One region of the Variovorax sp. PMC12 genome, then DNA from elsewhere that is predicted to be linked to it. Evidence: predicted binding sites of a transcription regulator. Region 1 holds the regulator's gene; each other region holds the start of a gene.
What was found. The regulator sigma-54, encoded in region 1, starts transcription at its own class of promoters, with help from an activator protein. The targets are predictions, from matches to a motif close to TGGCANGNAANCTGCTTT.

Region 2: C4F17_RS21735 (isopenicillin N synthase family dioxygenase) is a predicted target of sigma-54. The motif match lies at 2,219-2,236, and genes of this name have one in related genera.
Region 3: C4F17_RS17740 (TorF family putative porin) is a predicted target of sigma-54. The motif match lies at 5,400-5,417, and genes of this name have one in related genera.
Region 4: C4F17_RS01110 (transglutaminase family protein) is a predicted target of sigma-54. The motif match lies at 5,345-5,362, and genes of this name have one in related genera.

What each region holds. Positions count from the first base shown of each region.
Region 1 covers NZ_CP027773.1:3,532,809-3,540,414, forward strand. The annotation lists gene C4F17_RS16350 (YceI family protein) at 1-314, shown strand, start outside; gene C4F17_RS16355 (hypothetical protein) at 354-611, opposite strand; gene C4F17_RS16360 (LysE family translocator) at 757-1,401, shown strand; gene C4F17_RS16365 (phospholipase D family protein) at 1,430-3,031, opposite strand; gene C4F17_RS16370 (RNA polymerase factor sigma-54) at 3,042-4,649, opposite strand; gene lptB (LPS export ABC transporter ATP-binding protein) at 4,670-5,464, opposite strand; gene lptA (lipopolysaccharide transport periplasmic protein LptA) at 5,461-6,171, opposite strand; gene C4F17_RS16385 (thiol:disulfide interchange protein DsbA/DsbL) at 6,296-6,943, opposite strand; gene C4F17_RS16390 (SPOR domain-containing protein) at 7,094-7,606, opposite strand, start outside.
Region 2 covers NZ_CP027773.1:4,665,265-4,672,870, reverse strand. The annotation lists gene rutD (pyrimidine utilization protein D) at 1-158, shown strand, start outside; gene C4F17_RS21750 (malonic semialdehyde reductase) at 155-754, shown strand; gene rutF (NADH-dependent FMN reductase RutF) at 769-1,320, shown strand; gene rutR (HTH-type transcriptional regulator RutR) at 1,360-2,067, opposite strand; gene C4F17_RS21735 (isopenicillin N synthase family dioxygenase) at 2,294-3,295, shown strand; gene C4F17_RS21730 (VOC family protein) at 3,597-3,983, shown strand; gene C4F17_RS21725 (BMP family ABC transporter substrate-binding protein) at 4,090-5,157, shown strand; gene C4F17_RS21720 (ABC transporter ATP-binding protein) at 5,161-6,687, shown strand; gene C4F17_RS21715 (ABC transporter permease) at 6,707-7,606, shown strand, end outside.
Region 3 covers NZ_CP027773.1:3,828,976-3,836,581, forward strand. The annotation lists gene C4F17_RS17715 (FAD-linked oxidase C-terminal domain-containing protein) at 1-471, opposite strand, end outside; gene C4F17_RS17720 (LysR substrate-binding domain-containing protein) at 591-1,475, opposite strand; gene C4F17_RS17725 (SMP-30/gluconolactonase/LRE family protein) at 1,502-2,434, opposite strand; gene C4F17_RS17730 (ammonium transporter) at 2,619-4,055, opposite strand; gene glnK (P-II family nitrogen regulator) at 4,085-4,423, opposite strand; gene C4F17_RS17740 (TorF family putative porin) at 4,491-5,357, opposite strand; gene C4F17_RS17745 (YifB family Mg chelatase-like AAA ATPase) at 5,574-7,118, shown strand; gene C4F17_RS17750 (serine/threonine protein kinase) at 7,144-7,606, opposite strand, start outside.
Region 4 covers NZ_CP027773.1:218,460-226,065, forward strand. The annotation lists gene C4F17_RS01105 (circularly permuted type 2 ATP-grasp protein) at 1-1,683, opposite strand, end outside; gene C4F17_RS01110 (transglutaminase family protein) at 1,747-5,271, opposite strand; gene C4F17_RS01115 (DNA internalization-related competence protein ComEC/Rec2) at 5,412-7,606, shown strand, end outside.

The DNA of each region.
Region 1 (7,606 bases):
AGAGCAAGGATTTCTTCAACGTGGCGGAATTCCCGACCGGCCGCTTCGTGGCCGACCGGATCGACATCAGCGGCGACAAGGTGGTCGACGTGCCGGGCACGCTCACGCTGATGGGGCAAACGAGGCCGGTGACGCTGAAGGCGGTGCGCTTCAACTGCTACCTGAGTCCGCTGATCAACCGCCAGGTGTGCGGCGGCGACTTCGAGACCACGGTGGAACGCAGCGACTGGGGAATCACCTGGGGACTGAACTTCGGGTTCGAGAACAAGGTGAAGCTGCTGGTGCAGGTGGAAGCGGTCAACGTCCAGCCGTAGGCGCTTCCGGCGCCGTGGCTGGCGGCCCTGCCGGCCTGCCTACCTGACGATGGTCTTGCCGGGGCGGCTCGCGGCCAGCGGTTCGTCGCCGTCGTCCTTCGGGGATTTCAGCCAGTCGCGGGCGGCCATCAGGGCACGCGGAAGATTCAGCAAGACCAGCATCCAGGCACCCATCGCCACCGCCATCACCGCACCGAACAGCAGTTGCTCGGCCAGCGGCGCATCGCTCCAGTAGAAGAAGCTCAGCAAACAGGACAGGATCAATGCCCAGATGGCCAGAAGGTAGAGATTTTTCATTTTTGTGCACCGCGGAAGTCGGTACACAAAATGTAAACGAAAACATAATTTTAGTACTACTTAAAGTTTACTTTTCAGTCGTTGATCAGCGTGACTTTCTCCACGCTATTCACCCATTTCAAATTTCCACCAAGAGGCAGCCCCGATGGACAACACCCTTTCCTTGCTAGGCATCGCCGGCGCGATGGCGGTGGGCGCGATGAGCCCGGGCCCGAGTTTCGTGATGGTGGCGCGCACGGCCGTGGTCTCGCGCGGCGACGGGCTGGCTGCGGCGCTGGGCATGGGGGCTGGCGGACTGGTCTTCGCCATCGCGGCGCTTGCGGGACTGCAGGCGGCGTTCCTGGCGGTGCCGGGGCTCTACCTGGCGATAAAAGGCTTCGGCGGCGCCTACCTCGTCTACCTGGGTTTTCGCATCTGCCGCGGCGCGCGCCAGCCACTGGCCGTGACACCCGATGTGGGTAACTCCCCCGGCCGGCAGGGGCGTGGCGGCCGCACCTTCCTGCTGGGCCTGGCGACCCAGGTCAGCAACCCGAAGACGGCCGTGGTCTACGCCAGCATCTTCGCCGCCTTCCTGCCGCGCGAGGTGCCGCTGGTGCTGGCGCTGGCGGTGCCGGCCGTGATCTTCTGCATCGAGACCGGCTGGTACGCCATCGTGGCGCTGGCGCTTTCCTCGGCGGCGCCGCGCTCGGCCTACCTGCGCTACAAGGCCTGGATCGACCGCGCGGCCGGCGGCGTGATGGGGCTGCTGGGGGTGCGGCTGGTCTGGTCGGCCTTGCGCGGCGGCCACTGACCGGGCACCGGCCGCGCCTGAAGCAGGCCTAGAGCAGGCTCTCGGGCGTCAGCGGCGCCAGCAGTTCGAGCATGGTGCGGTCCCAGAAGCCCGAATCGGGCTCCTCGTGCAGCACCGTGATCTGGCCGGCATCGTCGCTGACCCATTCGATGCGCCCGTCGTTGTTGCCTTCGGCAAAGCGCAGCCGGTAGGCGCCCTGCTGCTTGAGCACGTCGAGCAGCTTGAGCATCTGCTGCGCCATTTCGGGGCTGTGGATGATCAGGCCGATCTCGGTGTTCTGCGATTCCGAGCGCGGATCGAAATTCATCGAACCCACGAACAGCGTGCGCCGGTCGATCACCGCCGACTTCGCATGCAGCCGCCCGACCGTGGTGCCGAAAAGCCCCAGCCGCACGCTGCGCCGGGTGCGCGTGGAGCTCAGCTCGTACAGGTCGGCGCCGAGCTTGAGCATGTCGGGCCGGTAGCGGCGGTAGGCGGTGTGCACCAGCGGCTCGTCGGTGGCTGCCAGCGAATTGGTGACCACGCTGATCTTCACGCCGCGCCCGCGGATCTCGCGCATCACCTCGAGCCCCGTGGCGCCCGGTATCAGGTAGGGCGAGACGATGGTGACCTCGGCGCGCGCGCGGCGCATCTGCTCGACCACGTTGTAGCGCACGCTGTCGACGTCCAGCAGCGGCACGCCGCCGTACGACGCGGTCTTGCCGATCACGCGGTCGGGCGAGTCGGCATAGGCCTCGGCCAGGGTCCAGATCAGGCCCAGCCTGCCGGCGTTCAGGTCGTCGGCGATCGGGCTGTAGCCCAGCAGGTCGTTGGGCGCGGGCGGCGGCGGCGGCGGGGTGGTGTCGGCGCCGGTGGCGGCGTCGAAGCGGCGCTGCAGCTCCTCGCGCGAAAGGCTGCTCGCCACCACCGACTGCACGGGGCGCACATAGGTGCTGTTCCAGTACTGGTCGAACAGGCTGCCGAGCCGGGGAATGAGCGCGCCGGTCACGAAGGTGTCGAGGTCGAGAAAGTTCTCGCCCGCCGTGCGCGTGAAGTACTGGTTGCCGATGTTGCGCCCGCCCGCCACCGCCATCGCGCCGTCGGCGATGAACAGCTTGTTGTGCATGCGGCGGTTCACGCGGCTGAAGTCGAACAGCGAAGCCGCGAAGCGCCTGACCAGGCTGCTGCGCCCTGCCGGGAACGGGTTGAACAGCCGCAGCTCTACATTCGGCGTGGCGGCAAAGCCGAGCAGCAGTTCGTCTTCGCCCGATGTGTAGAGGTCGTCCATGAGCACCCGCACGCGCACGCCGCGCAGGGCGGCGTCGCGCAGGGTGCGCAGCAGGTAGCGGCCGGTCTCGTCGTTCTCGATCTGGTAGTACTGCACGTCCAGCGTGCGCTGGGCGCGGCGCGCCAGCTCGATGCGGGTGGCGAAGGCGAAGTCGCCGCCGGGCATCAGGCGAAAGCCGCTCAGGTCGGGGTCGGGCTGGGCCGCCATCGCGAGCTTGCCGAGCGCGGTGTCGGGCGACACGGCCATGGCCTTGGTGGGCGGGCGCGGCGCCTCGTCGGGCAGGGTGGCGCAGCCGCTGAACAGCAGCACGGCCAGCAAAGCGATCACCCAATGGCCCCAGCGCGACATCGGGAGACGGCTCATCGAAGGCTTTCTACAGGGCCTTGCGCAGGTTGGCGGGCGCAATGCGCAAGGCTTCGCGGTACTTGGCCACGGTGCGGCGCGCGCACTCGATGCCCTGCTCCTTCAGCATCTCGGAGATCTGGCTGTCCGACAGCGGCTTCTTGATGCTCTCGGAGCTCACGAACTGCTTGATCAGCGCGCGCACCGCCGTGCTCGACGCATTGCCGCCGGTCTCGGTGCCCAGCGCCGAGCCGAAGAAATACTTCAGCTCGACCGTGCCGAACGGCGTGGCCATGTACTTGGCGGTGGTCACGCGCGAGATGGTGGATTCGTGCAGGCCCAGTTCGTCCGCAATTTCGCGCAGCACCAGCGGGCGCATGGCCAGCTCGCCGTGCACGAAGTAGCTCTTCTGGCGCTCGACGATGGCGTTGCTCACGCGCAGGATGGTGTCGAAGCGCTGCTGGATGTTCTTGATGAACCAGCGCGCCTCCTGCAGCCGCTGCGACAGCGCCTGGCTGCCCTCGCCCTTGTGCGACTTGAGCGCGCCGGCATAGATGTCGTGCACGCGCAGGCGCGGCATGACCTCGGGATTCAGCATGACGCGGAACTTGACGTTGGTGCCGCGTCCGGTCTTGGTGACGATCACGTCGGGAATGACGATGTTGCGCTCGACGTCGACGAAACGGCGCCCCGGCTTGGGCTCCAGCCGCGCAATGACCTGCAGCGCCGAGCGCACCAGCTCTTCGCTGCTGCGGGTGAGCGTGGCCAGGCGCTTGAAGTCGCGCCGCGCGAGCAGTTCCATCGGCTGCTTGCAGATGGCGATCGCGGTCTTGTAGACCTGTGCCTGCTCTTCGTCTTCGTCGTCGTCCTCGGCGGCCAGCGCGCGCAGCTGGATGCTCAGGCATTCGCCGAGGTCGCGCGCCCCCACGCCCACCGGCTCCAGGCTCTGCAGCAGGCCGAGCGCCACCTGGAAGTGGTGCACCAGGTCGTCGAACTGGTCGTTGTCGTCGCCGGCCAGGCCCGAGGCCAGCGCAGGCAGGGAGTCTTCGAGGTAGCCGTCGTCGTTGAGCGACTCGATCAGGAAGCGCAGCGCGGCGCTGTCGTTCTCGCTCAGGCGCAGGCTCAGCGCCTGGCGGTGCAGGAACGACTGCAGCGATTCCTGGCTGCGCGCGAGTTCGGTGGCGTCGGCGCGTTCGTCGTCGCCCAGGTTGTTCTGGCGCGCGGGAGCGTCGCTGCCCCACTCGCTGTCGTCGGGCGCCATGTCGACGGTGCCGTCGCCTTCCCAGTCGGGCTCGCGCTCGGCGATCTCGGCGGCGGGGCCGTCGGAGTCGGCCGTGGTGGTGGTGGCGGTCTCGGTCGAGGCGGTGGAGGTGCTGGCGGGCGGCGGGGTGAAGTCGCTCTCGCCGTCGCCGCCGTCACTGCCGTCATCGCGCGCAGCGGGGGCGTCGGCGGTGTCGAGCCCGAACTCCTCGCGCGCCGCTTCTTCCGCGGTGCGCTCGAGGAAGGGGTTCTCGTCGAGCATCTGCTCCACTTCCTGGCTCAGTTCGAGCGTGGAGAGTTGGAGCAGCCTGATCGACTGCTGCAGCTGGGGCGTCAACGCCAAGTGCTGCGAGACGCGAAGGGACAGCCCTTGCTTCATGTGGAGAACCCGACCCTTCCTTACATACGGAAGTGTTCGCCTAGGTACACCCTGCGTACCTCGGCGTTGTCGACGATCTCCGAGGGCGTACCTTGTGCCAGCACATGCCCGTCGCTGATGATGAACGCGTGATCGCAGATGCCCAGCGTTTCGCGCACGTTGTGGTCGGTGATGAGCACGCCGATGCCGCGCTCTTTCAGGAAGCTGATGATCCGCTGGATTTCGATGACGGCGATCGGGTCGATGCCGGCGAAGGGTTCGTCCAGCAGGATGAAGCGCGGCTGGGTGGCCAGGGCGCGTGCGATCTCGACGCGGCGTCGCTCGCCGCCCGACAGCGCCAACGCCGGCGAATCGCGCAGGTGGTCGACGCGCAGGTCGGCCAGCAGTTCGGACAGGCGCTCTTCCATGTGCTGCTTGGACAGCGGCGCGAGCTTGCCGCTCGCGTCGGGCTCGTGCTGCAGTTCGAGCACGGCGCGCACGTTTTCCTCCACCGTGAGCTTGCGGAAGATCGAGGCTTCCTGCGGCAGGTAGCTCAGGCCCATGCGCGCGCGGCGGTGGATGGGCATGTGGGCGATGGGCTCGCCGTCGATGGTGATCTCGCCCGCGTCGGCGCGCACCAGCCCGACGATCATGTAGAACGAGGTGGTCTTGCCGGCGCCGTTGGGGCCGAGCAGCCCGACGACTTCACCCTTCTGCACGTCGAGCGAGACGTCCTTCACGACCGTGCGGCTGCCGTAGCTCTTCTTCAGGCCGCGCGCCACCAGGCGACTGCCCGGTGCGCCGTTGGCTTCCTGGGTTCCAGCGGTTTCGATCACTTGCGGGTTTCTCCATCGCCACCGAGCGTGGTGGTCGAGCGCAGGCCCGTGCCGGGCGCGGGCGTGGACGCTGCCGGCGCGGCCGGCTTGGCCCCGGCCGGTGCGCCGGGCGCGGGCGCCGTGGCGGCCTTGGGTGTCAGGATGGTCTTGACGCGGCCGCTCGGGGACGACGCGTTGACCGCGGTGTTCGGCGGCACGGTGGAACCGTTGACCGTGTAGGTGTCGTTGCTCTGGTCGTAGACGATCAGGGCGCCGGTGCTCACGTCGTTCGGCGTGGAACCGAGCAGGCGGCGCATTTCCGCGTTGCGGATGAACTTGACGTTGTCGGCACGGCTGTCGTACTCGATGACTTCGGACTCGCCCTCGATCCACTCGTCGGGGGCGTTGCGCTTCTGCTTGTAATAGGCCCGCTTGCCGGGTGCCGCCGTGACCACGCCGTACTGGTAGCCCTCGGCGTCCTGGCGGACATCGAGCCGCGCGCCGCGGATGATGATCGTGCCTTTTGTTACCAGCACGTTGCCCGTGAACACGCTGGTCTGCTTGAGGTCGTCGTAGCGCATGGCATCCGACTCGATGTTCATCGGCTTGCTGCGGTCGGCGGTCTCGGCCAGGGCGCCCGAGGCAAGGCCGGCCAGCAGCAACGCGGCGGCGGCCAGGCGGCCGACGCGACGCAGGAAGGGAGTGGTGGAGTAAGAATGCAATGTCATAGAGGCACGAAACTTGCTCGGCATTGTATGCGGCTGATTGCGACAACCCGCACGCACAGATGAAAAAGCCCGCCGAAGCGGGCCGGGGATGAGGCGCGGCGCCACGAGGTGCGCAAAGCCCGGGTCAGCCCTTCCTGGCTTCGCCCACGAGGTAGTTCACGACCTGCAGCACCTTGGTCATGCTGCCGGCGGTTTCGCCGTCCACGTACCAGCGGCCGGCCACGGCCATCGCCGGCACCCCAGCCACCTTGTAGGCATCGGTCATCTGCGAAGCCCGCTTGGCCTTGCTGGCCACGCCGAACGAGGTGAACAGTTCCTTGAACTTCGCGGCGTCGAGGCCGTTGGCGGCGGCCCAGGCAATGATGTTGGCGTCGCCGTTCACGTTCTGGCGCTGCGCGTGGATCGCGTTGAACACCTTCGGCTGGTATTCGTCGACCTTGCCCATGGCCTCGAGCGTGTAGTACAGGCGCTGCTTGGCTTCGACGTCGTTGCCCACGAAAGGCACCGGGATGCGGCGGAACGCCACTTCCTTGGGAGCCGACTTGACCCAGGCTTCGAGCGACGGCTCGAAGTCGTTGCAATGTGGGCAGTTGTACGAGAAGAACTCGACCACTTCGACCTTGCCGGCCGGCGCGTCGACGGGCACGCGCTTGTCGAGCACCAGGTACTCGGTGCCGGCCTTGGGCGCACGCGCCTGGGCATGGGCCGGGTTGGCGGCCAGGGACAGCAGCCCGAGCGAGGTGGCGGCCAGCGAAAAGTCACGACGTTTCATTGAAAGGGTTCTCCAGTTGGTACGGCAGACTGAGCCGGCACGCGGCGGGGAGTTCCCCCCGCCCGCGGCGCGCCCAAGGCGATGAATGGTGGCGGCAGATACCGCGCGGCGAAGCTTAAGGGCTATTGGTGGCAATCGATCGCCGAGGCGTCAGCGCTGCACCCGCACGAGCGCCGAATCGAGACCGCCGCCGTCCAGGCGCTCCTTGAGCCGGTCGGCGTCTTCCTTCTTGTTGAAGGGGCCGGCCCGCACGCGGTAGACGGTGCGGCCCGCCTGCTCGCGCTCGGTGACCTTGGCCTCGACGCCCATCAGCGACAGCTTGGCGCGCTGGGCCTCGGCGTCGTCGGTGGTGCGGAAGGCGCCGGCCTGCACGAAGTACATGAACGGGTCGGCGCCCGAGCTGCTGCTGGCGGCGCTGCTGTTGCTGCTGGGCGCGGCCGACGCGGTGGTCGTGCTGCCGGAGCCGCCGCCCGAGCGGGCGCGCGCCAGGTCGCCCAGCGGGTCGTTCGACGGCGGCAGCGCGTTGGCCTCGGCGGGCGCGGGGGCGGTGCGCGGCTTGGCGGCAGTGGGGGGCACCACCACGGGCACGGGCGGCGCGGTGGTCGCCGGCGCAGTGGCAGGCGTGACGGCGGTGGTGGCCGGCTCGCCGGTGACGGGGTTGAC
Region 2 (7,606 bases), 1.1 Mb from region 1:
GGACCTGCTCCCAGCGCCTGGCCGATGGCCTGCGCGACGTCACGCTCGACTTCATGCCGCACGGCGGCCACGCCCACAGCGTGACCGAGGCCGAAGCCTTCAACCGCAGCCTGCTCGACTTTCTTTCGCGGGTCACCGCACCCGCAGTTCCAGCATGACCACTCTTGCATCCACACTCGACGACGCAGCGCTGTCGCTGCTGTTCACCGGCGCACGCAGCCACAACGGCTGGACCGACGAGCCCGTCACCGACGCGCAACTGCGGCAGATCTATTCGCCCGCGAGCCTGGGCCCGACCTCGGCCAACTGCTCGCCCGCGCGCTTCGTGTTCGTGCGCACGCCCGAAGGCAAGCAGCGCCTGGCGCCCGCGCTCTCCAAGGGCAACCTCGACAAGACCATGAGCGCGCCGGTCACCGTCATTGCCGCATGGGACCGCAAGTTCTACGACAAGCTGCCCACGCTGTTCCCGCATGCCGACGCGCGCAGCTGGTTCACCGGCAGCCCCGAGGCCGCCCACGAGACCGCCTTCCGCAACGCGAGCCTGCAGGCCGGCTATCTGCTGCTGGCCGCGCGCGCGGTGGGCCTGGACGCCGGCCCGATGTCGGGCTTCGACAAGGCGAAGGTCGACGCGGCCTTTTTCGAGGGCACCGACTGGACCGTCAATTTCCTCATCAACCTCGGCCACGGCGATGCGTCGAAGGTGTTCGGCCGCCTGCCGCGGCTGCCCTTCGACGAAGCCTGCGTGCTGGCCTGAAGGAGTCACTCTCCATGTTGAACGCCATGGCCTCCCACGCCCCTTCGTCATCGAACCCCGCCGGCTTGCCTGCGGGCTTGCAGAAGGCCGACTACCGCAACGCGATGGCGCGGCTGGGCGCGGCGGTGAACATCATCACCACCGACGGCCCGGCGGGCCGCGCCGGCTTCACCGCATCGGCCGTGTGCAGCGTGACCGACGAGCCGCCGACGCTGCTGGTGTGCCTGAACCGGTCCGCTTCCGTGTACCCGGCGTTCAAGGCCAACGGCGTGCTGTGCGTGAACGTGCTGGCAGCGGGCCACCAGTCGCTGTCCGCGTTGTTCGGCGGCAAGACGCCGATGGACGAGCGCTTCGCCGCCGGCCGCTGGAGCCGCAAGACCACCGGCTCGCCGATGCTCGACGATGCGGCCGTGTCCTTCGACTGCCGCGTGGTGCACGCGACGAGCGCGGGCACGCACGACGTGCTGTTCTGCGAGGCCGTGGCGATCGCGATCGGCGGCGCGGCGCAGGGCTTGATCTACTTCGACCGGCGCTATCACGAGATCGCGGCGCCGCCGCAGCACTGAATTGCTTCCTCCCCGGAAGGGGAGGGAGCAAGGCAAGAGTCAGCGCGGCGCGATGCCCTGCAGCACGATGCGCTGAACGTTCTCCACCGTCTCCTCGAAGAACGCCGCATCTTCCAGCGTGTGCCCCGTCAGCGCCTGCACCTGCACGCCGAAATCCGCGTAGTGCTGCGTCACCGCCCACAGCGCGAAGATCAGGTGGTGCGGATCGATCGGCGCCAGCTTGCCGGACTCGACCCAGGCGCGGATCACTTCCGATTTCTTCTCCACCAGCGAGCGCAGCTCGCGGTCCAGTTCGTCGCGCAGCAGCGGCGCGCCCTGGATCATTTCAAGGCAGAACAGCCGCGATGCATCGGGCCGGTCGCGCGACACCACCAGCTTGCGGCGTATGTACCCGCCGATGGCCTCGGCCGGGTCCTGCTCGGCGCTGAAGCCGCGCAGAGGTTCGAGCCACAGCGCGAGCAGATCGCGCAGCACGTTGACGTAGAGCTCTTCCTTGTTCGCGAAGTAATAGAGCAGGTTGCTCTTCGACACATCGGCACGCGCCGCCACTTGGTCGATCGACGTGCCGTGCAGGCCGAAGCGCGAGAACAGCCCCAGCGCCGCGCCGAGGATCGCGCTGCGCTTGTCCTCGATCTGGCGCAGCCGCCGGTTCACGGCCGACGCACTGCGCACGGCCGGCTTGGCACGCTTGCGCGCCGGTTTGTCGGTACTGCTGCTGGCTGCGGCCAGCGCCTTGGTCTTCGGCATCTTCCCTCGCTCTTCTCTTCACGTTCATCGGTTTTCAAACGGCGCACCACTGTAAGGCCACGGTGCATCGCCTTGCGTCACGACCGGCGGCACAACGCAGTGTTGCGCACCATGCTGACGCGGCGAATGCGATTTGTCCATTTGGTCCAACTGGCACAGACGTTGCATGGCGAAAGGCATGCCAACGCATGCACGACTGCATGACCGACCGAATGAGGAAGCCGCCATGACCCTGCTGTCCGTTCCCATCATCGATCTCGCGCCCTACTTCGACGGCACCGCCGAAGGCAAGTCGGCGGTTGCGAGAAAAGTCGACGAAGCCTGCCGAAGCATCGGCTTTCTCGTCATCACCAACCACGGCATCGCGCCCGAGCTGATAGAGCGCGTGTCGTCGCTCTCGCGCCAGTTCTTCGACATGCCGCTGGCCGAGAAGCGCAAGGTCGACCGGCCGCGCGAAGACGCGGTGCGCGGCTACAGCGCGGTCGGCGAAGAGGGGCTCTCCTACAGCCTGGAAGAGGCAGCGCCCGGCGACCTGAAGGAGTCGTTCTCCATCGGCCCGTCGAACGTGCCCGACGACGACTATCACCGCGGCCCCGCCGCCGGCCCGCACTTCGAGCCCAACAGCTGGCCGCCCATCGACGGTTTCCGCGAAGCCTACGAAGGCTACTTCGAGGCCATGAGCGATCTCTCGCGCTCGCTGATGCGCATCTTCGCGCTCGGCCTCTCCCTGCCCGAGACCTTCTTCGACGACAAGATCGACGAGCACATCAGCATGTTCCGCGTGCTGAGCTATCCACCGCAGCGCGAGCAGCCGCTGCCGGGCCAGTTGCGCGCGGGCGCGCACAGCGACTACGGCAGCCTCACCATCGTGCTGCCCGACGACAAGGGCCTGCAGGTGTTCAACAAGGCAGGCCAGTGGGTCGACGTGCCGCAGGTCGAGGGCGGCCTGGTCGTCAACATTGCCGACCTGATGATGCAGTGGACCAACGACCAGTGGGTGTCCACGCTGCACCGCGTGATCAACCCGCCGTTCGAGGTGGCGAGCACCAACCGCCGCCAGTCGCTGGTGTTCTTCCACCAGCCGAACTACGACGCGATGGTCGAGTGCCTGCCGAGCTGCCTCGCGCCCGGCGAGGTCGCCAAGTACGCACCCATTTCCTCCGGAGACCACCTGACGTCGAAGTTCGTCAAGCAGACGACCTTTGGTGGGACCAAGGTGGTGGCTTGAGATGACTTACCGCTGTTCTTCGGGACGCGCTCACGCCGACGGGGTACCTTGCTCCGCGAATGTCCCCCGGCCTGCGGCCTCCTCCTTTATTTCGCTGCGCAAGGCACCCCGCCGTCGTGAGCGTTACGCAGAGCAGTTGTTGATCAGCCGAGTACCAGCAGCGTGCCCTGTGCGCAGGGCGTCGGGTACTCCCCGCAGCGAAATAAAGGAGGAGGCCGCAGGCCGGGAGACATTCGCGGAGGGGAGTACCCGACGGCCTGTGCACGCGCCCTGAAAAACACCACATCAAAAAAGCACAGACATGGCCCACCTCTCCTACGTCAACGTCTTCGCCAAAGACGTGGTCGCGCTCAGCGGCTTCTACCAGCGCGTGTTCGGCTTCACAGAGATAGAAGCCATCCGCTCCCCCATCTTCCGCGGCCTGGACACCGGCAAGTCGAGCCTCGGCTTCAACGCGCTCGACGCCTACGAGCTGCTGCACCTGAGCGAGTACTCCGACACGCGCGGCGTCAAGTTCCTGCTGAACATCGACGTCGACAGCCAGGCCGACGTCGACCGCATGGTGCCCGTTGCCCTGGAGGCCGGCGCCACGCTGGTGAAGGCACCCTACGTCACTTACTACAACTGGTACCAGTCGGTGCTGCTCGACCCCGAAGGCAACGTGTTCCGCATCAATTTCATGATGTAGCCGCACGCGACCTCCCCCCCTTTTTTTCTCCTCTCTTCCCATGCTCCCCACGAAAGGTTGCTTCATGCCGCGCACTCCCTCCCACGGCCCCGTCCTCGGGCTTGCCATGACCCTCGCAGCCGGCGGCGCGCTCTTCACCACGCTGCCCGCCGTTGCGGCCGACGGCTTCACGCTCAAGGACAAGCCGAAGATCGCGATGCTCTACTTCGGCCCCAAGAACGACGGCGGCTGGACGCAGGCCTTCGACGAAGCCCGCGTGAAGATCGAGAAGGAGATCGGCCAGAAAATCCAGTTCGTCGAGAACGTGCCCGAAGACGCATCGGCCATCAAGCCCGCCGCGGAGAAGTTCATCCAGCGCGGCGCCAACATCGTCATCGGCACCGCCTTCGGTTACTCCGACAGCTTCAAGGACCTGGCCGCCAAGTACCCCGACGTGGCCTTCCTCAACGGCTCCGGCACCACCAATGGCAGCAACCTCGAGTCGTTCTACGGCCGCACCTACGAGAGCCAGTACCTCTGCGGCATGGCCGCGGGCGCGGCGTCGAAGACCGGCAAGCTCGGCTTCGTCGCGGCCAACCCCTTCGGCGTGGTGAACTGGACCATCAACGCCTTCGCGCTCGGCGCGCAGAAGATGAACCCGAACGCCACCGTCAACGTGATCTACACCGGCGCGTGGAACGACCCGGTGAAGGAACGCGCGGCAGCCGCGGCATTGATCGACCAGGGCGCCGACGTGATCGGCCAGCACGTCGACAGCCCCACGCCGCAGATCGTGGCGCAGGAGCGCGGCGTGTACGGCACCGGCCACCACCGCGACCTGCGCCAGTTCGCGCCCAAGGCCACGCTGTGCTCGTCGGTGTGGGTGTGGGACCGCTTCCTCACGCCGGAGCTCAAGAAGATCATGGCCGGCAACTGGAAGCCAGCCCAGTACGGCGCCTTCATCGAGATGAAGGACGGCGGCACCGACATCGCCGGCTTCGGCCCCGCCGTGCCCAAGGACAAGGCCGCGCTCATCACCGCCGAGCGCGACGCGATCATGAAGGGCAAGCAGATCTACGCCGGCCCGCTCGCCGACCGCGACGGCAAGGAGCGCGTCGCCAAGGGCGCGGTGCTGTCCGATGCCGACCTCTGGAAGATGGACTGGTTCGTCAAGGGCGTGGTCACGCAGAAGTAAGCCATGCCCAATGCGCTGGAACTCACCGGCATCCGCAAGTCCTTCGACGGCTTCGCGGCACTGACCGACGCCCACTTCACCGCGCGCTGGGGCGAGGTGCATGCCCTGCTCGGCGAGAACGGCGCGGGCAAGTCGTCGCTCATGAACATCGCGGCCGGGCTCTATGCGCCCGAGGCGGGCCAGCTGCTGGTGGACGACAACGCGGTGCGCTTCACCGGCCCGCGCGATGCGGCCAGGCAGCGCATCGGCATGGTCCACCAGCATTTCAAGCTGGTGCGGCCGTTCACCGTGGCGCAGAACATCCTGCTCACCGCGCCGCCGCCCGTCGGCTTCCAGAGCCACGGCGAAAGGCTGCGCGAAATAGAGCGCGACATCCGCAACAAGGCCTCGGAGCTGGGCTTCGACATCGATCCGTCGAAGCGCGTCGATGCGCTGTCGATCGCCGAGCAGCAGCGCGTGGAGATCCTCAAGGTGCTGCTGGCGGGCGCGCGCATCCTGATCCTCGACGAGCCCACCGCCGTGCTGACCGACCAGGAAGCCGCGCGCCTGCTGCAGACCGTGCAGGGGCTGGCGCGCAAGGGCGCCGCGGTGGTGCTGGTCACGCACAAGATGGCCGACGTGAAAACGTACGCCGACCGCGTGACGGTGATGCGCGGCGGCCGCACGGTGGCCACGCTGAAGCCGGCCGAGGCCACGACCGCCGAGCTGGTGAAGCTCACGGTGGGCGAGTCGATCGCCGCGCAGGGCTTCCAGGCCCCGGCCGCATCGCGCGGCCCGGTGCGGCTGACGGTGCGCGGGCTGCGCACGCCTGCTTCGCCCGAAGGCCGGCGGGTGCTCGACGGTGTCGACCTCGAACTGCATGCTGGCGAGATCTACGGGCTTGCCGGCGTGGGCGGCAACGGGCAAGGCGAACTGGCGGGCGCCATCATGGGCCTGCCGGGCGAAGCCACCGAAGGCGAGATCCGGCTCGAAGGCCACGGCGACCTGAAGACGATGGCCGCATCCGCGCGGCGCGGCATCGGCATTGCCGCGATTCCGGCCGACCGCTACGGCCTCGCGCTCGCGGGCGGCCTGTCGGTGGCGGAGAACTACGCCATCGGCCGCGTGCACACCGGCCGCTACGGACCCGTGTGGCGCCTGCGCCGGGGCCGCATCCAGGCAGACACGCAGGAGGCGGTACGCGCCTTCGACGTGCAGGGCGTGCGCTCCGTCGCGCAGAAGGCGGCGCTGCTGTCGGGCGGCAATGCGCAGAAGCTGGTGCTGGCGCGCGAGTTCGGCAAGTCGCCGACGCTGGTGCTTGCGCACAGCCCGAGCCGCGGCCTCGACGTGCGCGCCAGCGCAGAGGTGCACGCGCGGCTGCGCGCCGCGCGCGACGGCGGCGCTGCGGTGCTGCTGATCAGCGAAGACCTCGACGAGGTGCTGCAGCTCGCCGACCGCGTGGGCGTGATGACGCGCGGGCGCATCGCCGGCGAGTTCGCACAGCCCGCCGACCGGCAGGCGATAGGGCAGGCGATGGTGGACCATGGCTGAAGCATCCCTCTCCGCAAACATGGCAAGCGCACCGAACACCGTCGCGGCAAAGCCGCCGCAGCCGCTGGCGCACCGCCGCTACGCGCTGGAGATCCGCCAGCACATGGCATGGCGCTGGCAGGCGCTGATCCTCGCGGCGGCGCTGCTGGTGGGCTTCGCCATCTCCGCCGCCATCCTGGTGGCGGCCGGCGTGCCCGCCGACGAACTGGCCAACGAGTTCGTCACGCAGACCTTCCTCGATGGCCAGAACTTCCGCGCGGTGCTGTTCCAGGCGGCGCCGATGATCCTCGTCGGCCTGGCCGGTGCCATCGCGTTCCGCGCGCGCTTCTGGAACCTCGGGCTCGAGGGCCAGATGATCTGGGGCGCCATCGGCGCCACGGCGGTGTCGATGTGGCAGATCGGCCCCGAGAACCTGCGCCTGCCGCTCATGTTCGTCGCGGCCGTCGGCTGCGGCCTGCTGTGGGTGCTGGGCCCGGCGTGGCTGAAGCTGAAGCTGGGCGTGAACGAGATCATCTCGACGCTGATGCTCAACTACATGGCGGCCAACTTCCTGCTGCACCTGGTGTACGGAAGCTGGAAGGACCCGAAGGACAACTTTCCCTATTCGCCGCAGTTCCGCGCGTTCGAGCGGCTGCCCGAACTCGGCGGCGGCGTGGGCAGCTCGATCCTGCTGGCGGGCGTGGTCGCGCTGCTCGCGTGGTGGCTGGTGAGCGTGAGCCGCGCGGGCCTGTACCTGCGCTTCGTCGACGCCAACCCGCGCGTCGCGCATGCCAACGGCGTGCCGGTGCGGCGCACCATCTACGGCGCGGTGCTGCTGTCGGGTGCGATGGCCGGGCTCGCGGGCTTCGCCGTTGCGGCGGGGCAGGAAGGCAGGCTCACGCAGGCCTTCTACCAAGGCTACGGCTTCTCGGGCATCCTC
Region 3 (7,606 bases), 300 kb from region 1:
GATGGTGCAGGCGATCTGGCTGGACGGATCGGGCGCGTAATAGAGGTTGAAGGGCGCGGCAGCCTCGCTGATGGCCAGGTTGCGCACGCCGCACTGCACCACCGCCGTGCGGCTCACCGGGTCGATCTTCAGGATGCGGTTGAACTTGGCGAGCGACATCGTCACGCCCATGGTGTGCGGCATGGCGCCGCCCGACAGCCCGGTGCCCGCGCCGCGCGCCACCACGGGAACGCCGAGCTGGTGGCAGGTCTTGAGCACGGCGGCCACCTGCGCCTCGGTCTCGGGCAGGGCCACCACCAGCGGACGCGCCCGGTAGGCGGTGAGGCCGTCGCACTCGTAGGGCGTCGTGTCTTCGTCGTGCCAGATCAGCGCGTGGGCGGGCAGGTGCGCCTGCAGCGCGCGGACCACCTGGGACTGGCGCTCTGTTTTCTGTAGCGAATCGTGGTGCGTGGGGGTGAGCGGCGCGTTCATCGGCGGGCCTCTTTTCTTCTGTTCGCGGATGTCTCGGGTGTACCGCACTCTACGGACATTCCGGCAGCCCCGGGTTGATGGATTTTTGCCGGGTGCTTGAGAGAACTTTGCCGGCGGCGTCAGCGCAGGCTCTGTTCGAGCCAGTCGGCGAAGGCCGCGCACTCCCAGCGTTCCAGCGTGCCCGGCTGCCAGCAGATGTAGTGCCGGTGCGGCGACGCCACCGCCCGGTCGGACAGCGCCACCAGCCGCCCCGACTCGAACCACGCCGCGCCCATCTTCTGGCGCACCAGCGCCACGCCGAAGCCGCTGGCAGCGGCGTCGTACACCAGCCCCAGGTCGTTGAACTGCGAGCCGACGTGGGGCTCGGGCTGGTCGAGCCCGCAGCTCGCGAACCAGGTGCCCCAGGGCTCGAGCGGGCTGCGGATCAGCCGCGCGCTTGCGATCTCGGCCGCGCTGCGAAAGCCGTGGAACGGCCCGAACTCGTTGAGGTAGCTCGGGCTGCAGGAGGGCACCACCTGCTCCTCGAGCACGAGGCGGTGCTCGCAGTCGGCGTACCCGCCGGGGCCGTAGCGCACCTCCAGGTCGGCCTGCTCGGCCGTCACGTCGAGCAGCGGAATGGACACCTGCAGCACCAGTTCGATGTCGGGATAGATGTTGCGGAACAGCTCGAGCCGGGGCATGAGGAACTGCCGGCTGAAGGTCGGCGTGACGGCGATGCGAAGGCGCGTCGCGCGCTGAGCCGCGCCGCCGCCCAACGGCGTGGCCTGCAGTGCGGCAAGCCCGGTGCGCACGTTCGCAAGATAGGCCGCGCCGTCGGCCGTGAGGCTGAAGTCGCTGCGCCCGAACAGCTTGAAGCCCACGTGCGCCTCGAGCTGGCGGATGCGGTGGCTCACCGCGCTGGGCGTGACGCACAGCTCGTCGGCCGCGCGGCCCGCATGCCGCAGCCGCGCCACCGCCTCGAAGGTCAGCAGGCACTGGATCGGCGGAATGTGCTGCAGAGCCATGCGCGCCTGAGAACCCTCTTCGGCCTTCAGTCTTCGAAGAAGCTCACCGGCAGTCCCGGCGTGTCGACCCGCATCGCGATCACCATGCCCGAGGCCGGGCGCTGCGCGATCTCGTCAGCCGGGCGGCCCTTGCGGGCGCTGGTGACGAACAGCGTCTTCAGGTCGTCGCCGCCGAAGCAGGGCATGGTCGGGCACTGCACCGGTACTGCGACGGAGGCCACGCGCTCGCCCGAGGGCGAAAAACGCAGCAGCTGCGCGCCTTCGAACATGGCCACCCAGTAGTGGCCCTGCGCATCGATGGTGGCGCCGTCGGGGCGGCCGTCGTAGTGCAGCGGCGACGCGGGCGTCCAGCCTTCGGGCTTGGCGCCGAACTGCTGGAACACTCGCACATGCGAGAGCGAATTGGCCTCGGCGTCCCAGTCCCATGCATGCACCACGTGCGCCGCGGTGTCGGCCCAGTAGAGGGTGCGGGCGTCGGGCGAGAAGGCGAGGCCGTTGGCGGTGGTGGCCTGGTTGGCCATCTGCGTGATGGTGGGCGAGATGCCGGTGTCGCTGCGCGCGTCGAGGCAGTAGAGCGCGGCGTTGGGCCGGTCCTTGGCCTCGTTGAGCGAGCCGCCCCAGAAGCGGCCCAGCGCGTCGCACTTGCCGTCGTTGAAGCGCATGGTGCGCACGTCGTGCTCCACGCGCGCCATCGCGGCCAGCTCGCCGCCCCATTCGCGCGCACGGTAGATGCCGTCGCGCAGCGCAATGACGAGGCCGCCGCGCCGCGCCGGTGCCATGCAGCCGGGCTCGGTGGGCAGGGCCCAGCGCTCGACCGTGGCGCCCGGCGTGCCGATGTCGCCGCGCGTTCGCAGCACGGCGCGGCCGGGAATGTCGAGCCAGTAGAGCGATCGTTCCTGAGGGTGCCAGAACGGCGATTCGCCGAGCTCGCAGAGGCTGTCTTCGATGGAGGTCCACATGGTGGGCCGATTGTGCTCCCGCCCATTGCGCCTGCGGCCAAAAAAAAGCCCGCCGGCGCCGGAGCGCTTGCGGGCTGAACATCCAAAGGAGACCTCGCTTGAAAAACTTGTTCTTCAGTTCAGTAGCACCGCGGAACCGGCTCTGCCGGGCCGCAGGTGCTGCCCCCTGCAAGGGGGCTTCGGTTTACCTGTTGTATGCGGTTTCGCCGTGGGAAGAAATGTCGAGGCCTTCGCGCTCTTCTTCTTCCGACACACGCAGGCCGAGGGTCAGGTCGGCGATCTTGTAGGCGATGAAGGCCACCACGCCGGACCACACGACCGTGAGCGCCACGCTCTTGATCTGGATCCAGACTTGCGCGCCCATCGAGAAGGTGTCGGGCGTCGCGCCGCCGGTGCCGCCGAGGCCCTTGGCCGCGAACACGCCGGTCAGGATGGCACCCAGGATACCGCCCACGCCGTGCACGCCGAACACGTCGAACGCGTCGTCCGCACCCAGCATGCGCTTCAGGCCGCCGACACCCCACAGGCAGACCAGGCCGGCCAGCAGGCCCAGCACGATCGAACCCATCGGGCCGACGAAACCGGCGGCGGGCGTGACGGCCACGAGGCCGGCGACGGCACCGGATGCTGCACCCAGCATCGAGGCCTTGCCCTTGTGCAGGCTCTCGCCCAGGATCCACGACAGCGCGGCGGCAGCGGTGGCGAGCACCGTGTTGATGAAGGCCAGGCCGGCCAGGGCGTTGGCGGCACCAGCCGAGCCGGCGTTGAAGCCGAACCAGCCGACCCACAGCAGCGAAGCGCCGACCATGGTGAGCGTGAGCGAGTGAGGCGTGAACGCTTCCTTGCCGTAGCCGACGCGCTTGCCGACCATGTAGGCACCCACGAGACCGGCCACACCGGCGTTGATGTGCACCACGGTGCCGCCGGCGAAGTCCAGCGCGCCGTCCTTGCCCAGCAGGCCGCCGCCCCACACGATGTGGGCGATCGGCACGTAGCTGAAGGTGAACCACAGCACCGAGAACAGCAGCACGGCCGAGAACTTGGCGCGCTCCGCGAAGGCGCCGACGATCAGCGCCACGGTGATGGCCGCGAACGTGCCCTGGAAGGCGACGAACACGTATTCGGGAATGGTGGTCAGCGCACCGAAGGTTTCCTGCGTGATGCCCTTCATGAAGATCTTGTCGAATCCTCCGAAGAAGTTGCCGTCACCCGAGAAGGCCAGGCTGTAGCCGTAGACGGCCCACAGGATGCTGATGAGCGAGAAGATCACGAAGACCTGCATCAGCACCGACAGCATGTTCTTCGAACGGCCCAGGCCGCCGTAGAACAGCGCGAGGCCGGGGATGGTCATCAGGATCACGAGGAGGGTCGAAGTCAGCATCCAGGCGGTGTCGCCGGAGTCGATCTTCGGAGCCGGGGCAGCGGCGGGTGCGGCCGCGGGCGCCGCTGCGGCGGGTGCCGCGGCTGCATCGGCCGGAGCCGCCGCGGCGGGCGCTGCCGCTGCGGGAGCCGTTGCGGCCGGTGCCTCGGCAGCAGGCGCTGCCGGGGTCTGTGCGAAGCCGGAAGTACCGGCGGCAAGCACGCTCAAGCCGAGCGCAAGAGAGACAAGCAGTTTTTTCATAATCGTTGTTCTTTCGGGCCAGGACTCGATCAGAGGGCTTCGCGGCCCGTTTCGCCGGTGCGGATGCGAACGACCTGCTCGAGGTTGTAGACAAAAATCTTGCCGTCGCCGATCTTGCCGGTACGGGCGGCGCCTTCGACGGCTTCGATCACGCGATCCACGAGGTCGTCGGAGACGGCCGCCTCGATCTTCACCTTGGGCAGGAAGTCGACCACGTACTCCGCGCCGCGGTAGAGCTCGGTGTGGCCCTTCTGGCGTCCGAAGCCCTTCACCTCGGTGACGGTGATCCCCTGCACGCCGATGGCCGACAGTGCTTCGCGCACCTCGTCGAGCTTGAACGGTTTGATGATGGCTGTGACCAGCTTCATGAGTTTTCTCCTTTGGATGGAAATGAAACGATGCGGCAGCTTGGGCCGCATCTCGTTGTTCTGCTGCTTACAGCGTCTTCGTCAGCGTGAGGATGAAGCGCGCCTTGTTCGGCGAGTAGGTGGTCTGGCCGATGGGGCCGAAGCCGAGGTCGATGCCCGGGTTGGACACCGCGAGGTACGAGCTCTTCTTGTTGGCGCCCTGCACCGAGCCGGTCAGCGACAGGCCGTTGCCGAAGTCGTAGCTCGCGCCCACGTTGTAGTCCACGTAGCTCTTGTAGCCCAGGCTGCGGATGTCGCTGGACATGTTGGTGTAGCCCACGGCCGCCTTCAGCGTGACCTTGGGCACGATTTCCTTGCTGTACGACAGGTTCAGGTAGCCGGTGTTGGTGCCCTTCAGGCCCGAGCCGGCCTTGTTGCCGGCGTAGCCGAAGTAGTCCTTCGACACGGTGTGCGAGTACTTGGCGGTGAACGAACCGAAGGTTTCGTTGGCATAGGTCGCGCCGACGTACAGCTCGGTGGTGTTGCCCGCCGAGTTGCCCGGGTAGATGTAGGTGAGCGCACCCACGTCCATGTCGAGCGGGCCGGCCTTGAACTTGTAGCCGCCGTAGATGTCGCTCTCGATGCTGTTGCCCTTCTGCCAGTTGACGCTGGAGTTCCAGTTGCCCACGTAGAAGCCGCTGCTGCCGAAGGCGTAGTCGAAGCCGCCCTGGATCGCGGGCTTGAAGCCCTTGGTCTTGGCGTAGTCGTTCTTGCCGATCATGTCCTGGTCCTGGCCGCGGAACTTGTAGTTCGTGGTCAGCGAGACGTTGCCCGTGAAATCCGGGGCGGGCGCGGCGGCCGGGGCATCGGTCGTCGCCTGGGCCAGGGCTGCGCCCGAAGCGGTCAATGCAGCGGCCAGAACGATCATCGCCTTGGCGGCGGTACGGTGCGTCATCGGGAAACTCCTCGCAAGTGTGTTGTTGGACCTGAGAGGCTCAAAGCAGGGAGCGTGCCAAACTGCACAAATACCTGTGCCCCATGCGACTCGCCCGCGTCGTGTTGTGAGCGAAATCGTTACAACGCTTGTTTCGAGCGGTTGCGGCTTTCAACAGGTTCGCACCACCGCGGACACACCACAGATGGACGCACCATCTTGGGGACAGGGAGAGAAATGAGTTTGTCTTTGGTGCAGGGCCGAGCCTTGCTGGGGCTGGAAGCGGCCAGTGTCACGGTCGAGGTGCATCTGGCCAACGGCCTGCCCAGCTTCACGCTGGTCGGCCTGGCGGAAACCGAGGTCAAGGAAGCCCGCGAACGCGTGCGCTCGGCTATCCAGAACGCGGGGCTCGAATACCCCAACAACAAGAAGATAGTGGTGAACCTGGCCCCCGCGGACCTGCCCAAGGACTCCGGGCGCTTCGACCTGCCCATCGCGCTGGGCATCCTCGCGGCCAGCGGGCAGATCGACGGCGCCAGGCTGGCCGGACACGAGTTCGCGGGCGAACTGTCGCTCTCGGGCGAGCTGAGGCCGGTGCGCGGCGCCCTGGCCATGGCGCTGGCCCTGCACACGCGCGGCGTGGCGACGCGGCTGGTGCTGCCCCTGGACAGTGCGCACGAGGCCGCTCTGGTGCCCGACGGCGAGGTCTATGGCGCACGGCATCTGCTGGATGTGGTGCGGCAGTTCGTGGTCGACACCGAGGCAGCCTCGCAATGGCCCGATCCGCCGCCCGACGGCTGGGCGCGGATCCGTGCGGCGCCCGGCGCCAGCGCACCGCGCTACGCCGACCTGGCCGACGTCAAGGGGCACGCGGGCGCCAAACGCGCGCTGGAAATCGCCGCGGCCGGCGGCCACAGCCTGCTGATGATGGGCGAGCCGGGATCGGGCAAGTCGATGCTCGCGCAGCGCTTCGCGGGGCTGCTGCCGGCCATGAGCATCGAGGAGGCGCTCGAGAGCGCGGCGGTGGCCAGCCTGGGCGGCCGCTTCGCGACGGAGCGCTGGATGCTCCGGCCCACGTCTGCGCCGCATCACACGTCCAGCGCGGTGGCACTCGTAGGTGGCGGTTCTCCGCCCCGGCCCGGAGAGATCTCGCGCGCGCACCACGGCGTTCTCTTCTTGGACGAGTTTCCGGAATTCGCCCGCTCGGCGCTGGAGGCGCTGCGGGAGCCGCTGGAAACCGGCACCATCACCATTGCCCGCGCCGCCCGGAGTGCCGAATTCCCGGCCAGATTCCAGTTGATCGCCGCGATGAACCCCTGCCCTTGCGGCTACCTGGGTTCCGCTTCAAAAGCCTGCCGCTGCACGCCCGACCAGATCTCGCGCTACCAGGGCAAGCTCAGCGGCCCGCTGCTCGACCGCATCGACCTGCACATCGAGGTGCCCGCGGTGTCGGCGCAGCAACTGCTAGACGCGCCCCCCGGCGAATCGACGGAGAGCATCCGCGGCCGGGTGATCGCCGCGCGCGAACGTGCGATGCAGCGCCAGGGGTACGCCAACCAGTCGCTGCAGGGCAGCGCGATCGACCAGCACGCCGGCCTCGACGATGCGGCCCGCAAGTTCATGTTCAACGCGGCGGCCAAGCTGGGATGGTCCGCGCGCAGCACGCACCGCGCGCTGAAGGTGGCACGCACGATCGCGGACCTGGGGTCGGCGCAGGCGGTGCAGGTGGAGCATCTGGCGGAGGCGGTGCAGTACCGGCGGGCGCTGCGGGGCAGCGCCTGAAGAATCCGGAGGCAGCTGCAGCCCGCTACTTGAACTCGTGACTCACCACAGGCGCCGACTTGCTGTCCTGCACGGTCACCCGTTGCCGATACACCTCGAGGTCGCCGTTGCGCACCTCGATGTTGTAGATGCCGGGACGCAGCGGCAGCGACTTGAGCGGCGGGCTCACGCCGCGGTCGGCGCCGTCGACGAAGACCTGGCCCCAGGGGCGGATGTTGAGCACCACGCGGCCCATGCCCGGTGCGGCGGCGGTCGCGTCGGGCGCGGCCGGCACCGTGGGAGGAGACAGCCGGTTCAGCTCGGCAATGGCGTTGCGGGCGTCGCGGGCGTGCAGCCCTCGGCGGTAGCGGCGCAGGTAGGCCTCGTAGCCTTCGCGTGTGTTCTCGGCCTGGGCCAGGCTCCAGTCTTCCGCCTCGGCGGTCGCAAGCGCCGTATCGGCCGGTGTCGTGGCCGGCGGATTGACCGGCACGTTCTCGATCGGCGTCAGC
Region 4 (7,606 bases), 2.6 Mb from region 1:
CACGTCGGCGCTGCTGCCGCCGCGCTGCATGGAGGCGATCTGCGCGTCGGGCCCCGCGAGCCGGGCCAGGCCGCCGGGCAGCACGCGCCACGACTGCGCGCCGTCGCTCACCGCGAACACGCGCAGCATCACCGCGCGCGGCGCGATGTGGCCCGGGCCCAGGTCGTTGGCCCAGGTGGGCATCTGCGACAGCGGCTGGTAGCCCTGCACGGTGTGGACGTCGCCCTCGCGCACGATGCGGCCGGCCCACTCGTCGAGCTCGCGCCGGCCGAGCTGGCTGCCGAGCACCGCGTCGAAACTGGCGCGGCCTTCGAAACCGGGGTAGGTGGGCTTGATGGCGCAGTCGGCCAGTTGCGGCAGCACGGCTTCGAGCGCGGCGCGCTCGCCGCACCACCAGGTGGGCAGCGCGGGCAGCTTGAGCTTCTCGCCGATCAGGCGGCGCGCCAGCCCCGGCAGGAAACCCAGCAACGCTGGCGATTCGAGGAAGGCCGAGCCCGGCATGTTGGCCACCAGCACGTTGCCCGCGCGAATGGCCTGCAGCAGGCCGGGCACGCCGAGCGTGGAGTCGGGCCGCAGCTCCAGCGGGTCGAGGAACTGGTCGTCCAGCCGCTTGATGAGGCCGTGCACCGGGCGCAGGCCCTGCAGCGTCTTGAGGTAGAGCCGCTGGTCGCGCACGGTGAGGTCGCTGCCCTCGACCAGCGTGATGCCCAGGTAGCGCGCGAGGTAGGCGTGCTCGAAGTAGGTTTCGTTGTACGGGCCGGGCGTGAGCAGCGCGATGTGCGGCGGCACGCCGGCCGGGCACATGCGCTGCAGGCCTTCCATCATGGCGCTGTAGGTGGCGGCCAGGCGCTGCACCTGCAGCGCCTCGAAGGCCTGCGGAAACTGACGCGTGATGGCCAGCCGGTTTTCCAGCAGGTAGCCCAGGCCCGAGGGCGCCTGGGTGCGCTGCGACACCACCCACCAGTTGCCGTCGGGGCCTCGCGCGAGGTCGAAGGCGGCGATGTGCAGCCAGGTGTCGCCCGGCGGTTTCACGCCGTGCAGGGCGCGCAGGTAGCCGGGGTGGCCGCGCACCAGCGCCGGGGGAATGAGCCCCTCGGCCAGCAGCTGCTGCGGGCCGTAGACGTCGGCCATGACCCGGTCGAGCACCCGCACGCGCTGCAGCACGCCGGCCTCGATCTGGCTCCAGCTCTCGGGCGAGACGATCAGCGGGAACAGGTCGAGCGACCAGGGGCGCTGCGGGCCGTTGGCGTCGGCGTAGACGTTGTAGGTGACGCCGTTGTCGCGGATCTGCCGCTCCAGGCTGACGGCGCGCCGGGGCAGGTCGTTGAAGCCGCCGGGGCCGAGCTGTTCGAAGAAGTCGTGCCAGGCGGGCGTGAGCGGCGGTTGCTCGCTGGAAGGTTCCTGGGACTGTGACTGCGTCTGGGACTGAGATTGCGACTGAGAAGACGAAGGCGAAGGCGACTGCGAAGGCGCCGGCCGCTGCTCCGCGGCGGCGTCGTAAAGCAGCGGGGCTGCGGCGGGCGCGGCCGCGCCACCCGCCGGCCGGGAGGCCGTCACCGGGGTGGCCTGCCCGCGCAATTCGTCGAAGTGTCCGGGCTGGGCGGCCGGGGCGAGCGCCGACGCCAGGGCCGCTGGAAATTCCAGTGCCTGGGCGCCGAACAGGGATTCGTTCAAGGGTTCCACAGGAGGGGGATTGTCACACCGCCGTCACGGCCCGGCCGCTTCGGCGGTGTGGTAGGCACCCCTTCAGCGCCGCAGGTCGAGCGTGAACGGGAACTCGCGGCTGCCCGGCAGCTCGATGGTGGCCGGCGGCGTGCGCATGAGGCCGGGCGTATGGCCGGTGCGCGTGAAGCGCGAATGGCGGCGGCTCTCGGCCTCGTAGGCGTTGACGGGGAAGGTGTCGTAGTTGCGGCCACCCGGGTGGGCCACGAAATACTGGCAGCCGCCCAGCGAGCGCTTCATCCAGGTGTCGACCAGGTCGAAGGTCAGCGGGGCATGGGCCTTGATGCTGGGGTGCAGCGCCGAAGGCGGGTTCCAGGCCTTGTAGCGCACGCCGGCCACGAATTCGCCCGTCACGCCCGTGGGCTGCAGCGGCAGCACCTTGCCGTTGACGGTGACGACGTGGCGGCTTTCGTTCAGCCCGGTCACGCGCACCTCGATGCGCTCCAGCGAGGAATCGACATAGCGCACCGTGCCGCCGGCCGAGCCTTCCTCGCCCATCACGTGCCAGGGCTCCAGCGCGTTGCGCAGCGACAGCTCCACGCCCATGGCCTGCATCTGGCCCACCAGCGGGAAGCGGAACTCGAAGTGCGGCGCGAACCAGTCGGGGTCGAAGGCGAAGCCGGCCTGGCGCATCTCGCTGATGACGTCGTCGAAGTCCATCTTGACGAAGGTCGGCAGCAGGAAGCGGTCGTGCAGCTCGGTGCCCCAGCGGGTGACGGGCGCCTTGTAGGGCTCGTCCCAGAAGCGGGCCACCAGCGCGCGGATGAGCAGCTGCTGCGCAATGCTCATGCGCGCATGCGGCGGCATCTCGAACGCGCGCAGCTCCAGCAGGCCGAGGCGGCCGGTGCTCGAGTCGGGCGAATACAGCTTGTCGATGCAGAACTCGCTGCGGTGCGTGTTGCCCGACACGTCGATCAGGATGTTGCGCAGCGTGCGGTCGACCAGCCATGCGGGCATGTTCTGGCCGTAGATCTCGCGGTTCTTGGCAATTTCCTTGAGCGCGATTTCGAGCTCGTAGACCTGGTCGTTGCGGGCCTCGTCCACGCGCGGCGCCTGGCTGGTCGGGCCGATGAACATGCCCGAGAACAGGTAGCTCAGCGACGGATGGTTGTGCCAGTAGAGCAGCAGGCTGGCCAGCAGTTCGGGCCGGCGCAGGAAAGGGCTGTCGGCGGGCGTGGCGCCGCCCATCACGAAGTGGTTGCCGCCGCCGGTGCCGGTGTGGCGGCCGTCGGTCATGAACTTCTCGGCCGACAGGCGGGTTTCGAACGCGGCGTTGTAGAGGAACTCGGTGTGGGCGACCAGTTCCTTCCAGTTTTGGGCCGGGTGGATGTTGACTTCGATCACGCCGGGGTCGGGCGTGACGGCCAGCATCTTCAGGCGCGGGTCGCGCGGCGGCGGATAGCCTTCCATCACGATGCGCACGCCCAGGTCGCGCGCGGTGGCTTCCACCGCGGCGACGAGGTCGAGGTAGTCCTCCAGGCGCGCGAGCGGCGGCATGAAGACGTAGAGCACGCCTGAGGCGTTGCCCTTCTTCTCGGCCACCGGGCCGTTGGCGCGGCGCGGGTCGCGCACTTCGACGCACAGCGCGGTGCGCGTGACCCAGTGGGCGGATTCGCCGCGCAGCGGCTGGCGGGTGGTGGGCTTGTCGGTGGCGTCGTCGGTTGCCGATGCATCGCCGCTTGCCGCATCGCCGGGGCTTTGCATGCGCAGCGAGGCGGGCACCACGGGCGGCGTGCCGAAGGTGTAGGGCACGTCACCGAGGCCGGCGGCACCAGCGGCGGCACCAGCACCGGCGGCGGCTGCGCCGGCGGTGTAGCGCGCGCGGTAATCGGCCGCGCTCGGCAGTGCGCCGCGCGGCGCGGTCGGGTCGCGCTCGATCAGGTAGGGGTAGTCGCCCTTGCTGGCCCAAGGCTGGGAGTCGAGCGGCAGGCGGTAGCCCATGGGCGAGTCGCCGGGAATCAGGTAGAGCCGGTCGTCGCGCAGGAACCAGGGGCCGGTCTTCCAGGCCGGGCCCGCCAGCGCGGGAGCGTCGCCGTTCGCATTGCCGGGCTCGATGGGCAGCATGTAGCCGATCACCGCGTCGAGCTTCTGCGTGAACACGCGGCGCAGGCGCACGCGTTCGAGTTCGTCGTCGAGCTTCGAGTCGAAGGGGTCGACATTCACCGGCAGGCGGCGTTCGCGCCAGAGGTAGTAGTAGATGTCTTCGTAGCCGGGCTGGATGTAGCGCTCGGTCAGGCCGAGCTTGTGCGCCAGCACGGTGGTGAAGCGGCGTGCGTCTTCGCTGGTGTAGTGGGTGGGAAAGCGTTCGTCGGCGAACAGCTCGGGGTCGTGCCACAGCGTCTGGCCGTCGGCGCGCCAGAAGATCGACAGCGCCCAGCGCGGCAGCTGCTCGCCCGGATACCACTTGCCCTGGCCGAAGTGCAGGAAGCCGCCCTTGCCGTACTCGGCGCGCAGCTTGTGCACGAGCTCGGTGGCGTAGCCGCGCTTGGTGGGGCCGAGGGCGTCGGTGTTCCACTCGGGCGCGTCGCGGTCGCTGGTGGCCACGTAGGTCGGCTCGCCGCCCATGGTGAGGCGCACGTCGCCGGCCTTCAGGCGCGCATCGACCGCGTCGCCGAGGGTCAGCACCTCGGCCCATTGCTCTTCGGTGTAGGGCTTGGTGACGCGCGGCGATTCGTAGATGCGCGTGACCTTCATCTCATGGCCGAACTCGACCTCGGATTCGTCCACGCCGCCCTCGATGGGCGCGGCGCTCGATGGCGTGGGCGTGCAGGCCAGCGGGATGTGGCCTTCGCCGGCCAAGAGGCCCGAAGTGGCGTCGAGGCCGATCCAGCCCGCGCCCGGCAGGAACACCTCGCACCAGGCGTGCAGGTCGGTGAAGTCGACCGTGGTGCCGCTCGGGCCGTCGAGCGCCTTCACGTCGGGGGTGAGCTGGATCAGGTAACCCGAGACGAAGCGCGCGGCCAGTCCGCAGTGGCGCAGCAGTTGAACCAGCAGCCAGCCCGAGTCGCGGCAGGAGCCGCTGCCGTTGGCCAGCGTTTCTTCCGGCGTCTGCACGCCGGGCTCCATGCGGATCAGGTAGTTGACGTCTTTCTGCACCTGCTGGTTGATGCCGACCAGGAAGTCGATGGTGCGCTGTTCCTTGCGCTCGACCTTGTCGAGGTAGGCCTCCAGCAGCGGCGTGACCGGGTCGGCCACGAGGTAGGGCGCGAGCTCCTCGGCCTGCGAGGCCGTGTACTTGAAGGGGAAGTTCTCCGCCTGCGGCTCGAGGAAGAAGTCGAAGGGGTTGTAGACCGCCATTTCGACCACGAGGTCGACAGTGACCTTGAACTCGCGTGTCTTCTCGGGAAACACGAGCCGCGCCTGGTAGTTGGCGAACGGGTCCTGCATCCAGTTGACGAAGTGCTCCGCGGGTTCGACCCGCAGCGAATACGAGATGACGTTGCTGCGGCAATGCGGCGCGGGACGCAAGCGCACGACCTGAGGGCCCAACTGCACCAGGCGGTCGTATTTGTAATGGGTGACGTGGTGTAGAGCGGCGTGGATAGACATGCGTTTTTGTGTGCAGTACTGGCAGATTGCATCGGAAAGATGTCTCTGGTGAGACGCATACTAGCCGAGATGCTTAGCAATTAACGCGCCACTGAGCGTGAGTCGGGGAGGGTTTGCATCATGTGTACGGACGTTCTTTCATGACGCGATTTCACGCGTCGGGCAATGCCGTGGGCGGGTCGCGAGGCTTCGCCGCATTGGGCGGATCGCTGCTGGGCGCGGCCCTGCAATTGCAGCAGCCGTCGCTCTGGCCCGCATGGGTCTATGCCGTCTTGCTGCTGGCGGCCGTGGCGGGTCTCGGGCGATGGCGCCGGCCTTTTTTCATCGAACGGCGCCTGCCGGCCATGGTGCTCGCACTGCTTTGCGGAGCCATGGCCGGGGCGGGGCTGGCGGGCTGGCGCGCGGTGGTCTACGCGGGCGGCGCGCTGGCACCGGCGCTCGAAGGGCGCGACCTCGTGGTCACGGGCGTGGTCGCGGAGATGCCGCAACGCAACGAAGCCGGGACGCGGTTTCGGCTCGATGTGGAGTCCGCACGCTGGGCCGATGCGTCCGTCGACGAGCCATTGCCGGTTCCGGGCCACGTCTCCCTCGGCTGGTATGCGGAGAACACGGGGCTGTGGGGGCGCTCATCCGCCGGCAAGGCCGCGTCCGCGAGCCCGGTCGCTTCCGTGCACGCCGGCGAGCGATGGCTGCTTGCCGTGCGCCTCAAGGCGCCGCACGGCAACGTCAATCCCTTCGGCTTCGACGGGGAGCTGTGGGCCTGGGAGCAGGGCATCCAGGCCAATGGCTATGTGCGCACCGGTGCGCGAGATGCCGCGCCGAAGCGCATCGCCGTCACCTGGCGGCATCCGGTCGAGCGTGCGCGCGAAGCCGTGCGCGACGCGATCTTCGAGCGCGTGCCCGACCGCGCGCGGGCCGGCGTGATCGCGGCGCTGGTCACGGGCGACCAGCAGGCCATCGACCGCGCGGGCTGGGATGTGTTCCGTGCCACCGGCGTGGCGCATCTCATGTCGATCTCGGGCCTCCACGTCACGATGTTCGCGTGGCTGGCGGCCCATGTCGTTGGCTGGCTGTGGCGGCGCTGCCCGCGCCTGATGCTGGGCCTGCCCGCGCAGCAGGCCGCGCTGGTCGGCGGCGTGTTGCTGGCGGGGCTCTATGCGCTCTTCAGCGGCTGGGGCGTGCCGTCGCAGCGCACGGTGTGGATGCTCGCGACGGTCGCCACGCTGCGGCTCACCGGGCGGCGCTGGCCCTGGCCGCATGTGTGGCTGCTGACCGCGGCGGTGGTGGTGGCGCTCGACCCATGGGCGCTGATGCAGGCCGGCTTCTGGCTCAGCTTCGTGGCGGTGGGCGTGCTGTTCGCCACCGATGCGTCGGTGCCCGGCGAGCCGCGCGCGCGGGCTTCGGCGCGGCTGCTGGGTTTCTTTCGCGAGCAATGGGTCATCACGTTGGCGCTCGCGCCGCTGAGCCTGCTGCTGTTCCAGCAGGTGTCGCTGGTCGGGCTGCTGGCCAATGCGGTCGCGATCCCGTGGGTCACGCTGGTCGTCACGCCGCTGGCGATGCTGGGCGTGTCCATCGCGCCGCTGTGGGACGCGGCCGCGTGGGCGGTGCATGCGCTTTCGGTGCTGCTGCAATGGTGCGCCGGCTTGCCGCTCGCCACGCTGTCGATGGCCGCGCCGCCGCTGTGGATGGCGGCTTGCGGCGTGGCTGGCGGCGCATTGCTCGCGATGCGCCTGCCGTGGTCGCTGCGCGTGCTCGGCCTGCCGTTCCTGCTGCCGGTGTTGCTGTGGCAGGCGCCGCGTCCCGCGGCGGGAGAGTTCGAATTGCTGGCCGCCGACATCGGGCAGGGCAACGCTGTGCTGGTTCGCACCGCCACGCACAGCCTGCTGTACGACACCGGTCCGCGCTACAGCCTCGAAAGCGATGCCGGCCACCGCGTGCTCGTGCCGCTGCTGCGCGCCTATGGCGAGCGCCTCGACATGCTGGTGCTGAGCCATCGCGACACCGACCACACGGGCGGAGCGCAGGCCGTGCTCGCGATGCAGCCGCAAGCGGACTTGCGCAGTTCGATCGAAGCCACGCATCCGCTGCAGGCCCTGCGTCCGGCGCGGCGCTGCGAGGCCGGCCAGCGCTGGACATGGGACGGCGTGGATTTCGAGGTGCTGCACCCCGCGGCGGACGACTACCAGGCCTTCACCGCCAAGCCCAATGCCGTGTCGTGCGTGCTGCGCATCGGCAACGGCCGTGCCGCCGCGCTGCTGGTGGGCGATGTCGAGCGCATGCAGGAGTCCGCGCTGGTCGCGCGCGCGCCGGAGTTGCGCGCCGACGTGCTGCTGGT